Regions from separate parts of the Oceanobacillus sp. FSL K6-3682 genome, predicted to be linked through region 3. Evidence: riboswitches for the same ligand, from Rfam matches in the RefSeq annotation. Region 3 holds a riboswitch; each other region holds the start of a gene.
The links. A riboswitch is a leader RNA that binds a small molecule or an ion and turns the genes downstream of it on or off. The one in region 3 is predicted to bind S-adenosylmethionine.

Region 1 (4,289 bases), 1.4 Mb from region 3:
CCTGCTCCAGCACATAATACTCACCGATTAAAGAGCCATTTTTCTGGGCATCAATTGCCGCATCGGTATCAAATGTTTCATGACCTACTGCTTTAATCTTCCTTTCCTCAAATAAGAATTTTAAAGCATCCAGCCCCCATCCGGGCAAGTGATTATTTCCGTGTTCATCCTTATTCTCGAAAGCCTTTTTGTCGGGCCAGCGTTTACTCCAATCTGTCCGCAATGCTACAAAAGTACCTTCTTCAATTTTCCCATGGAGCTCTTCAAATTCTAAAATATCTTCCACTGTCAAAATATAATCATGGTTTTCCAAAGCTGCTTCTGACTTATCAATTACAACTAGCGAAAGAACAACCTCTTTCAGTTCCAATTCCTCTAAAAAGCGCTGATCACGGACAAAATGAATTGGTGCATCAATATGCGTGCCATATTGTCCTGAAAAACTGAACTGTTGTGCCAAAAACCCATCATCGTGTGTATATAATGTTTCAAACTCAGCATCTTTAAATGCTGAAAAATGAGGAGATTCAGGACCAAATGTATGTGTTAAATCCACCCATTTTTTGGATTTAAGTATTTCTAATGCCTGCAATAATTCATTTTCTTTTATCACCGTCACTATAACCAACCCCCAAAAACATATTTTAAGCTTTTGTTTTATATTCTGTAATATGCTCCTGCAACGTTTCGTCTTCTCCAAATAAGAAATGCTTATGCATATCTGGAGAATATTTCGAATTAATAGTTTCTATTCCTACAGCCTCTGCAACAGCACGCAGCATTGCCGGGGAAGCTCCACAGCATAATCCAATATAACTAACACCGGTGCTATGGGCTTTTTTTGCCCATTCTGCCAGTTCATAACGATTATGATAAAGCGGGTCCAGAGAAGTCGGGAATGTTGTTTCTGTCGGTAAATGGCAGCTGCATCCTCCGTCCGGCAGGTTAAAGAAAGTAGGATTTTCTTCTGTTGTCCGATAAGGAATTGGCAGTGCTCCTACATATCCATCCACACTTTCACGGATTTTCTCTAAATATGGCTGCATGGTATCCGGTCCGCGGAAACAGTTCATTCCGACAACCAGTGCTCCGTTATCTTCTAAAATTTTACATGACTCTTCAACTGTGTAACCGTCACGTAAAATATTTTCACCCATTAATCCTAGTGTAATTACTGCCGGTAAATCATATTTTTTTATTTCCTCTAAAGCAATCAGTGCTTCTTCATGATAGTAAAAGGTCTCCCCGTTAATATAGTCAACATCTTCATCCTTACACCATGAAACCATTTCATTAAACATCGCTCTCACTTTATCCTTTGATTCCTGATCCTCTGGATTAAAGATATTTGTATTAGAGATATTTCCAGCAACCAGAGCTTCTTCAACCGGATGCTCTTTTGCCACTTCCTTCGCTAATTTAATCGCATTTCTGTTTAAAGGCTCCAGCAGATCTTCTTTACCAATGATACGCATTTTTTCACGATGCGCGTTATATGTAAATGCCAGCACCACATCAGATCCTGCTTTCATGTAATCACGGTAGACTGCTTTTAATGTCTCTGGATTATCCAGTGCTACCTCCGGCACAAAAGATCCAGCCTGCAGGTATCCTCTACGCTCTAATTCAAATAAATATCCCTCCCCTGCAATTACTGTTCCCTGCTTTAAACGTTCTTCCAAACTTCTTTTCGTCATCTTTAAATTCCTCCTAAACTTATTTACTTGTATTATTTAACTGCCGATAAGCTGTTATTGAATCGAAAAAAACCTCTTCTTATCAGTAAGAAGAGGTTTTTGAGTACGTCATCAATGTCTCCTCTTATCTGCTAGCTAAATGCTACTGGAATTGGCACAGTTCTTTTATAAGTCTGTTGCCGAGGCTTCAAAGGGCCAGTCCCTCCACCTCTCTGGATAAGAAAATGTATTGCTATTTATTTGTTGTAAATAACTATATATGTATTCGAATTCCATGTCAATAAGAAATTTTTAAAATATTTCAGCAGGTTTTACCCTTGCGTTGAATTATTCTATTGAATACTTCATATACTGGATAGACACATTTCATACACATTCGGTTTTCTATTTAGATCAAAGTATATGTTTAACCTTATTAATAAAAGGGGTATATTATTTTTATACAAAAAAATTCATAAATTGTTCAAAAAGTATAGACACGTTTGGAAAATAAGCATATAATACACATTAGTTCTTAAAAAAATTATAAATCATATTGAATTTTCTTATCAATATTGGTATAATTAAATTTTTCACTTCAAAAAATTCAAATCTATAAATATAATATATGGAAGGGGGGCGTAGATGTTGAATAGATATTTGATTATCGCTTTAATGATTGTCAGTTTGCCAATGACACACTTATTCATAGACGCACATCACAGCTACGTTCTCGCCGAACAGGATATACTGGTTGACCATCAGGCTTCACATGACTTAGGATTGGGCAGCGGAAGCGATCAGCCGGATAAATCATTTATAACAAATCCAGCTTTAGTCATTACCTTATTCTTATTGGGCAGTCAATGTTTATTTACAACAGTTGTCAGAGCTGTCCGTACAAAACAGCTGCTGAACCCTGTTTTCTATCAATCCAATTTCGTTGTTTAATCCTCTTTTGAGCAAAATATAAAATCAAAAGAGGAGGCTAATAAAATGATGATTTTTAGATTAATCGTTATCGGATTCTTTTCATTGACTGCATTGTCTGTATTCACTTATCAAGGTGTTGAGGTGTTTCATGCAGTTGCCGATATATTCAGAGCAAGATCATAAATTGTAACCATTTATACGGTAAAGGTTTTTCATCCCATGATACAAAAAAGAGGCTGGGACAAAAGCCAGTAAAAATAGAAAAAGTGACTTTCTACTATGATTTTAAGTAGGAAGTCACTTTTTTAATTTGATTAAAAAATGAAATAAACGTACAAAAAAAGGATACCTTCTGATAAAGTTAAAGTACCACTACAAAAACAGAATCGAGGTATCCTTATGTTTAAATATTATAACGTAAATCAAGTCGTTTTGCCATTAGATTTCGAGATGAAATTACAAGAAAATGATATTGCTTATACCATCCATGAATTTATCGAACAGATTCCAGAAGAAGCTTTCACCGGTTTTACCCGTCAAACAGGCTGTCCCGCCTATCACCCGCGTATGATGATGAAAATTATTTTATGTGCTTATACCCAGTCGGTGTTCTCTGGCCGAAAAATCGAAGCATTATTAAAAGATAGTGTGCGAATGATGTGGCTTGCGCAAGGATATGAGCCGAGTTACCGTCCAATTTCGTTGTCAGCTGGTGGAAAAAGAGTTGATCGATGCGGAGGCTATCTTTATTGACGGGACCAAAATTGAAGCCAATGCCAATAAATTCACCTTTGTCTGGCGAAAATCGATCGAGCGTTATCAAACGAAACTTGTAGAGAAGTCCCATGCCCTCTATGAAGAATTAGTGGAAAAAGAAATTATTCCAGAAATCAACCGGGAAAACCCGGAAGCTCTATCGACGCAAGAACTTCAACAGATGGCAGCGAATTTGGATAAGTCAGTCCAAACGTATACGAAACAAATCGAATCGATTGAAAAAGCACAAGACCGAAAAGCCCTGCGTTCGGAACGAAAGCAGCCAAAACAAGCCTTAAAACAGGTGCACGATTTCATCTGTCGTCAAGAAAAATATGAAGAAGCCTTGGAGATTTTAGAAGAACGTAACAGCTATTCCAAGACGGATCACGACGCAACCTTTATGCGATTGAAAGATGACCATATGAAGAACGGACAGTTGAAAGCTGCTTATAATGTGCAATTGGCAACAGAAGGACGTTACGCATTAGCCTATGATATTTTTCCGAACCCTACCGATACACGAACGCTGATTCCTTTTTTAGATCGTATTGAAAAGGATTATTTTGCGTTGCCTGATGTCCTCGTAGCTGATGCGGCTTATGGAAGTGAACAGAATATAGAAGATGTCACCCTGAACCGGTTACGAACTGCCTTGATTACCTATAGTATGTACCGCAAAGAGAAGAAGAAAAAATATAAAAATAATCCCTTTAACACCGCTAACTGGGATTATGATGCCGAAATAGATGCCTTTACTTGTCCAAATGGTCAAGCTGTTACTTATCGCTATAACTCCAAACGCACAGACAAGTATGGTTACCAGCGACAATTTAAGGTCTATGAATGTGAAGATTGTACAGGCTGTCCTTTGCGAGAGCAATGTACCAAGGCAAAGGAAGGTAACCATCGGAAAATATTTTA
Region 2 (4,289 bases), 350 kb from region 3:
TTATCTCCATGTTCAATAACAAATCCCATTCTTTGATGAAAGGCAATTGACGTTTTATTTACTGGTGAAGTGATGCAGCGGATGACACTTCGATTTGCCATTTTAACCTTGGCGAAGAATTTTTCATAAAGGACTTTTCCAATATTTTTCTTCCGGTAATCCGGATGGACACCAACAAAATGAATATAGGCTTCATCTAACTCATCCTGGGACAGGAACCCGATTACAAATCCTATAATTTCACTACCTTCTTCTGCAACAAAGCTTGTATTTTTAAAGTGATTAAAAAATAACTTAGGCAGCATACCTGCCATATCACGGCCGCCCCACCAATCATTTATCCTTGGAGCCAAGACATCATAATCAGAGCTTATTAAACTGCGTATCTCCATTTTATACCACCTTATTAAGTTATATTATCCATTTAAAAAGGAATAAAAATAGCCGAATATTCTTATTGTACATTTCTAATATATCAAAAAATTATATTAATGTCTTTCCCTGTTTAAAATAAACGCCGCTATAAACATATGTAGAATGACATTAAAAAGGAGACTCGGAAAGATCCCTCTCCAAATCCCCTTTTTCTAGTAAAATTTATTTCCACACGTCTTCTGCTATTTGAACAACATGGCGGATTTTTCCCCATTGCTGCGCCTCAGTCAGCAAATTCCCTTCTTCTGTGGAAGCAAACCCGCATTGAGGGCTCAAACAAAGCTGATTCAACGGTACATATTCCGCAGCTTCTGCTATTCTTGCTTTAACAGCCTCTGGATCTTCCAGTTCACTGAATTTAGAAGTGATAAGCCCAAGCACAATATACAAATCATCGCGGTTCACATGACGCAGCGGTTCAAATCCGCCCGAACGATCATCATCAAATTCCAGGAAAAGTCCATCAACCTGCAGACCTCCAAAAATGGTTTCTGACATGGCTTCGTAACCGCCGCTTGACATATAGGTAGACTGAAAATTTCCCCGGCAAATATGCATCGTCACCAGCATATCATCCGGTCTGTTTGCAATCGATTCATTAATTGCTCTTGCACATAATTCCGCTGTTTTCTCGGGATCTCTTCCTTTTTCAATCAAAGAGTTTCTCCCCTTTTCTGAGAAAAAGGTTGCCCAGGAAGTATCATCCAGCTGTAAGTAGCGGCAGCCTTCATCATATAATGCCTGAATGGCTCCTTGATAAGCAGTAACCAGGTCATCGATAATTGCTTCATCACTTTCATAAATACCCTTTTCAAAATCCGCCCGGAAAAAGAGCATATTCGGACTTGGAATCGCAAATTTGGCAACAGCATCTCCGGCAATACCATGAAGAAATTTATAATGCTCAAGCATATAATGGTCACTGAAACCAATTTTACCTGTTACTTTAATACCCCGCTTTTTGGTTTCTACTCCCGTAAACTGTAAACCTTGTTCAGCGGTGTAACCTTCTACACCATCTAAGCCTTCCAGAAAATCAAAATGCCACCAGGCACGGCGAAACTCGCCATCTGTCACTGATTGAAGACCGGCTTCCTTCTGCTGCTCTACCAGTTTGATAATTTCCTCATCTTCAATCTGCCGCAATTGTTCAGGACTGATTTCTCCTTTTGCTTTTTGCGCGCGAGCTTCCTTTAAACGCTGGGGACGGAGAAAGCTCCCTACATGATCTGCTCTGAACGGAGCTCGTGTATTTTTTGTTTCTGTTGATATTGTCATCGAATACCCCTTCCTCTCTACCTGCTATCTTCATTCTATAATCCAATTAAAAAACCCCTTCTGAAAATAGAAGAGGTTTGGTATAGTAAAATCTCTTCTTATCTTCAAGCAAAAATGCTTCTGGAATTAGCACAGTACAAATTAGTGTCTGCTGCTAAGGCTTCAACGGGCCAGTCCCTCCACCTTTCTGGATAAGAATATATGGAATTATACGAATAATTACAGATTACTTTACATGGAAGCGTTGGATTCGTCAAGGGTAATCCCAAAATATAGGGATCCTGCTGCAATTGATTTAAAATCAAGATAGTGTCAGCTTTTTTTATCAGAAAAAATTTTATAATCTTCGCTGATAACAAAAGCAGACAAATACAAGCAGAAGAATAAAATGGCTGTTCCTTCCCATGATATATTAATTCTCGTAAATAGAGGCTCAATAAAGCTTTTATAAAAAATAACACTACATAGCAGCTGCACCATATAACTCAGAAACATTACCTTCTTCGTTTCTTTCATCTTTGCCAATTTAAGAATAAACTGATATAACAGATTAAAAATTATTCCTACAAGATAAGAAAGAAAAAGCAAGCCGCCAAAATAAAGAATATTAATGAAAATATTATCAAAGAATCGTATTTCAATAAGATTCCAGCCTGCTAAGATATTTGATAAGCCATATATTATCATAATGGGGATGGCCACAATAACTGCTGCACTAACAATTACGAGGCCGGCAAGAAGCAGATTAGCAATAAGGTTGGAATAGTCTATTTTTTTCTTGTTCAAAATTTATAGGACCGCCTTCCTTTGTATAAACCTTTACTATATATAAGTTTCTAAAAAAATATTTTAATCGTTCCAAATGAGGCTACTTACAATTGTATCATAAATGAAGTACAATACAGTTGTTCGTTACTCTACTACAGGATTATTATGCAGGAATACTCTTTAATTGTTCTACAACAAAAAACCACAGCACTATCTAATATTAGATACACTAATGGTTTGAAATAATCTATGATTTATTTATTATTCTATCAAACAATAAATTTACTTTATTTGGAAAATATGTTCACTTAGCTTTCTTCAAAATATTCACGTCTGCCCTGGTAGATAATAATTCTGTTGATAAAACATCTAATTTAGAATCTACTTTGTCTACCTTTTCTTCTAATGAAGTAACCCTTGAATCCAGTCTGTCTACTTTTTCTTCTAATGAAATAACCCTTGAATCCAGTTTATCTACTTTTTCTTCCAGTGAAGTGACCCTTAGATCCAGTTTGTCAACCTTTTCTTCCAGCGAAATAACTCTTGAATCTAGATTATCTACCTTCCCTTCCAGTGAAGTGACTTTTGAACCCAGATTATCTACTTTTTGTATTAATTCCTTTATAGCTAGCATTAAAGCTTCATTTGTCACTTTTACTTCTTTACTCATGCAAAATCGCTCCTTCACCGCTTAAATACGATATTTTTATTATACAATATGTGCTGTTTTTTTTCATCCCCTCTCCTGGAAATTTTATATTAAAAAGGCTTCTATCAAAAAGGAAAAGAAGACTTTTAATAAATAATTTAAAATGAACATACTTGCTCTGTTGCGACCAAAACCTGCTTTTGAAAATAAAACCTTCAGATCAACCTCAACTTGTATAAAACCCTTTTTTAAACATTTGATACCATTCTTTCAATTCAGCCTGCTCCATAATCTCAAAGTATTTTAGAATTTCTCTCGCAAACTCAACTGCAGCTGTTCCGTTAGCGGTAATAAATCCCTTTGTTGAAACGGCCTGTTTTTCGATGAAATGCTCTTTGCCTTTGTAACCCGGGGCACCTTTTATTAAATGAGCAGCTGAATTTCCGGTATGTTTGATATGGTCTAAATATCCTTTGTCTGCCAGGAATGTGCAAGCATCACATATTGCTGCAACCGGGATTTTCTTTTCTACGCACATATCTACTACTGATTTAACAACTTCATTTTGCGGTTTCGCCCAGGTTGTACCTCCAACCATAATAAGCATATGAAAATTTTCGGGTATTTCATTGATTGTGTAGTCTGGAATAACAGTAAATCCGCCCATTGATTTGACCGGATTCTTGCTAAGGGATAATGTTTTTACAGCATATCCGGTTTTCGGGTTATTTAATTCGGAGCAAATATAAGATCCCTCCCAATCTGCATAATTCTCTGGCAGAAAAATCAAAATTTCTTTTTTCATAGGTTTACACTCCTTTTTGATAAGTTTACTTTATCTTTTTTTATTATGGCTAATTCAACTGTCTTCCATTGTTCATCTATCTCAGTAAAAATATATTTATCATTTCGAATATTCCGCCATTAAATATTATAAAATCCTTAATCTAGAGTAAACATAAATATTTGGGCAACGATAACTTTTCTAAACAGATATTATAGCGTATCGTTTCATTTTGGTTCATCGTAAATCAAAACTTTCAACCTTATATCAAGGTTACCAAACAAACGTTCCTAACACAAGTTATTTTTCTAATAGTTTATTCTATATTAAATACTGTTTTTCCATATCAAAATGTCAAAGTAAGTGAAGATGGAG
Region 3 (4,289 bases):
TTAGATGAGGATAAAGGGAAAGAGCTGGAGGATGAATTAATAGCATTGTTGGCTGTAATAGAAAATTGGTCTTAAGGTAAAGGTATTGATAAATCAGGGGTTTAGGCAAATAACCGGCTTGAAAAATTGTATACTTTATATAAATTAAGCTTCATTTTATGTTTTTTTCATGGCCTTACCATAGTTTTACCACATTTCCATGCTAAAGTTGTAGCTAAGATAGATTAATGAAATGAAAAAAGCTAAAAAAAGTTGTCATTTCAAACATTATCATTTTGATTCTTGTAATGGATATGTCAAATAATAAGGAGAATGGATATGACAGTGCATATTTACGGAGTATCTTGCTCATCTACAAGAAAAGCGAGACAATGGTTTCGCAAACATGGGATTGCATATAAAGAACGTAATATTTTACACCAACCGTTGACTATTGAAGAATTGAAAAATATTTTACAAATGACTGTAGAAGGTACGGATGAGATTCTTTCAACCCGTTCTAAAATTTACAAAGAACTAAATTTGAATGTAGAGGAGCTTCCTTTACAAACCTTACTAAAATTAATCCATAAGTATCCGAGACTGCTGAAAAGTCCGATTCTGGTTGATGAAAAGAGATTCCAGGTCGGTTATCACGAGGAGGATATTCGTCAATTTTTACCTAGGAAAACACGGCAGCTTCAATGGTTACAATGGAAGGTAGATTTAGGATTGATAAAAGGTTAAATAAACCTTAAATAAACCTTAAATATCAGAATATACTATGGAATTGCGTAAGTTTTAAAGCTTTGAACAGAGTATGAAAGAGAATAGGTTTACTTTATAAAGAAAAATACGGGGCAGCCTCATATTGAGGTTGCCTCATTTTTGTAAATTTTTATCACAATGTAACACTCTTTGCCATTGTGGGTAATTAAATCGTCAGCTCGATTTCCTGGGAGAAGAGCCGGGACTTTTTTGAGTAAAGTTTTGTTTTTATTTTTTTTCGTCATCCTGCAATGCTTGTTCAATATCTGCTATCAAATCCCCGGCATCTTCAATTCCCACCGAGAAACGAAGAAGATCATTACCAATTCCCCGGCTGTTTCTTTCTTCTTCCGGCATATCAGCGTGTGTTTGTGTAGTGGGATAGGTAATAAAGCTTTCTACACCGCCCAGACTTTCGGCAAATACAATTAAGTTTAGATTAGCTAAAAAGGACCTTACCTGATCGGCATCTGCTAAACAAAAAGAAAGCATACCGCCTTTATTAGGATAATAAACCCGGCGGATTGCCGGATGCTTTTGCAAGTAATCCGCAACTTTCTGTGCATTTTCCTCATGACGCTGCATGCGAAGTGCAAGTGTTTTTAACCCTCTGACAAGAAGCCAGCAGTCTGATGCAGATAATGTTGCGCCGGAAGCGTTATGCATTTCAAATATTTTTTCAGACAGAGCTGGACTTTTTGTAACCACAATACCTGCCAGTACATCGTTATGACCGCCGATATATTTTGTTGCGCTATGAACAACAATATCTGCACCCAGTGTAATAGGCTGCTGCAGATAAGGGGTCAAAAATGTATTATCGACAATTAGCAGCAAATTATGTTTTTTTGCCAGTTTTGAGTATTTTTCAATATCTACTTCTTGCAGTAAAGGATTTGTTGGCGTCTCTAAAAATATCGCTTTCGTATTTTCGTTAATACATCGTTCTGTTTTCGAGATATCTTGACATTCATCATAGGTTACAGAAATATTATATGCTTTTTCAAAATGATCAAAAATTCGATAAGTACCACCATAAATATCTTTTGTTGCAATAAGATGATCGCCATGACGAAAAAGGGAGGAGAGGATTAATTGAATAGCAGCCATCCCTGAACTGCAGGCAAAAGAAGCATCCCCTTCTTCCAGTTTTGCAAATCCATCCTCTAATACGGACCTTGTTGGATTTTTGGTACGGGAATAATCATAACCGGTAGAATGACCGATGCCTTGATGCTGATATGCTGTTGACATATAAATAGGCGGATTTATTGCTCCTGTACGTTCATCTGTTTTGTTACCTAGCTGTACTAACGCAGTTTCTAATTTTTTCATCTTTCATTCAGCCTCCTTAGAAATAAAAAAACCTTCTTATTTTAGGAATAAGAAGGGTATAACATCCGTATCATACGCTTCTTATCTTTAAAGGGATAGACCCTTCTGGAATTAGCACCTTGCTATGACAAGCTGGTTGCTGAGACATCATCGGGCCAGTCCCTCCGTCTCTCTGGATAAGAATTAAAATTTTATTCATTTATAATTACGTTTACTGTACAAGAGCCAGGAAAAAAAATCAAGTTTTATTTTGGAGAATATTCAAAAGCAGACTTCAGTCATACCAAGCTTTTACTCTATAGAATAATGAAGAGCAGGAAATAAGAATTCAAAAAAACGCGAAAAGTATTTGAAAAGGTATGAGATGAAGATTACAATAGTAGTGTTAGTATTTATTTGAATAATGTATTGCAAATTAGACACTCAATTAAAAAGATTATGAAGGTCTGAAATAAAAAGGGTGAAAAAGCAACAGTATGAAAATATATTAAAAAAGGAAGAAGATATATGCGTAAAAAAAAGCTATTATTGGTTAACATTTGTATGTTAACAGGATGTATCATTATCGTCGGTATCGGGATTTATAATGAAAATCGCTCCACACAATACCAGATGGAGCTGAATACCCGGGTCGGAGAAGCTGCAAATGGACAAACTGGCGAAAGTGTAGAGCTTTTTACAACTTCATGGGAGAATAAATTGTTATCAAATAATCAGCAAATTTATCAGACTGTCGATTTAAATAATCATCATAATTCTCAAGATGATGAAGTAGAGGTACAGGAAGATACAAACACGGCTCAAGAAACAGAAATTCAGGACGAAGCTTATGCAGTACAAGAAACAGAAGTGAAAAGTGAAACTTATTCAACTTCTGAGGAAGAACCTTCTTCCCAAATAACAAAAGGTGAAAGCAATCAAGCACAAACTGAAGAGAAAGAGCAAAGTAATAATTATTCCAATGAAAGAAACACTGCCGGTGGTGAAGCGAATAATTCAAAGGAAAAAACAGAAGCAGATCGTTATCAAAGCTCATCAGCATCTGGCAGCAAGATACACTCTGATGAAAATAAAAAGCCTTCTGATTCTAGTGGCTCTAAATCCGAAGATACAGAAGATACTGTAAAAGAAAATAATAATCCACCAGAAAATACAGAGGACAATCCAGACAAAGATAGCGACAAAGAAGAAGGCACAGGAGGTAAAGAACCTGAGCCGGGAAAAGATGAAGAAGATTTAGATGAAGAGGACAATGAAGAAGTAAATGAAGATACAGAAGATACTTCTGATCAGGAACCGGATAATGATGAATCTAAAGATGATGACAACAAGAGCGTAGCAACGGTTTACTCTGAGTAAATAATTATATACTATGTTTTTTTTAAATCTGAATATAATCGAAAACAAAAAAAGACAAAAAGAGATTTTTTAAAGAAATTACAATGAATATTAGCCTATTTCAACAAAATTTGATATTATATTAATTGCAGTAACTATTTATATGGATAGTTCGTTATTACATTAAATTTGATTTATGGAAGATAGAAAGGAAGGAAGATGAATTATGAGTAAACCAAAAGTAGTTGTGCTTGGTGCAGGCTATGCCGGATTAGTTGCCACAAGACGTTTAACTCAACAGCTGTCTCCTGAAGAAGCTGAAATTGTTTTAATTAACAAACATAATTATCACTATGAAAGTACATGGTTACATGAGGTTGCAGCGGGTACTATTAACCCGAATCAGGCACGTTTTATGCTTACAGATGTTGTTAACCCTAAGCGTGTCCGTCTAATTTACGATACAGTAACAGAAGTGAAACGCGAAGATAAACGTGTTGTTCTTGAAAACAGCGAAGTAGCTTATGATTATCTTGTATTTGCTTTAGGGTTTGTTTCTAATACATTTGGCATTCCAGGAATGGAAGAGCATGCATATGCGATTACTGACATAGATTCCAGCCGTTTGATCGCTGAACATATCGAATATCAGTTTGCTCAATACTCTTCAAGCGAAGAAAAACGCGATGAACAAATTTCAATCGTAGTCGGCGGTGGTGGTTTTACAGGTATTGAATTCGTTGGGGAACTCGCTGATAAAGTACCCGAGCTATGTAAAAAATATGATATTGACCGCAGTAAAGCAAGAATCATTAATGTAGAAGCTGCGCCATCTATTTTACCTATGTTTGATGAAGATTTGGTTTCTT

Region 1: linked by a shared signal. The riboswitch ahead of MHH51_RS03775 (homocysteine S-methyltransferase family protein) and the one ahead of MHH51_RS10660 (methionine biosynthesis PLP-dependent protein) in region 3 are both predicted to bind S-adenosylmethionine.
Region 2: linked by a shared signal. The riboswitch ahead of MHH51_RS09030 (5-methyltetrahydropteroyltriglutamate--homocysteine S-methyltransferase) and the one ahead of MHH51_RS10660 (methionine biosynthesis PLP-dependent protein) in region 3 are both predicted to bind S-adenosylmethionine.

Annotation. Positions count from the first base shown of each region.
Region 1 covers NZ_CP150263.1:729,827-734,115, reverse strand. The annotation lists gene MHH51_RS03780 (cyclase family protein) at 1-622, opposite strand, end outside; gene MHH51_RS03775 (homocysteine S-methyltransferase family protein) at 645-1,697, opposite strand; SAM riboswitch class I at 1,819-1,920, opposite strand; gene MHH51_RS03770 (hypothetical protein) at 2,322-2,627, shown strand; partial or broken gene MHH51_RS03765 (IS1182 family transposase) at 3,009-4,289, shown strand, end outside.
Region 2 covers NZ_CP150263.1:1,781,723-1,786,011, reverse strand. The annotation lists gene MHH51_RS09035 (GNAT family N-acetyltransferase) at 1-392, opposite strand, end outside; gene MHH51_RS09030 (5-methyltetrahydropteroyltriglutamate--homocysteine S-methyltransferase) at 598-1,713, opposite strand; SAM riboswitch class I at 1,809-1,911, opposite strand; gene MHH51_RS09025 (hypothetical protein) at 2,026-2,499, opposite strand; gene MHH51_RS09020 (hypothetical protein) at 2,786-3,151, opposite strand; gene MHH51_RS09015 (type 1 glutamine amidotransferase family protein) at 3,357-3,935, opposite strand.
Region 3 covers NZ_CP150263.1:2,135,965-2,140,253, forward strand. The annotation lists gene dacB (D-alanyl-D-alanine carboxypeptidase/D-alanyl-D-alanine-endopeptidase) at 1-75, shown strand, start outside; gene spx (transcriptional regulator Spx) at 319-726, shown strand; gene MHH51_RS10660 (methionine biosynthesis PLP-dependent protein) at 976-2,082, opposite strand; SAM riboswitch class I at 2,161-2,265, opposite strand; gene MHH51_RS10665 (hypothetical protein) at 2,590-3,441, shown strand; gene MHH51_RS10670 (NAD(P)/FAD-dependent oxidoreductase) at 3,647-4,289, shown strand, end outside.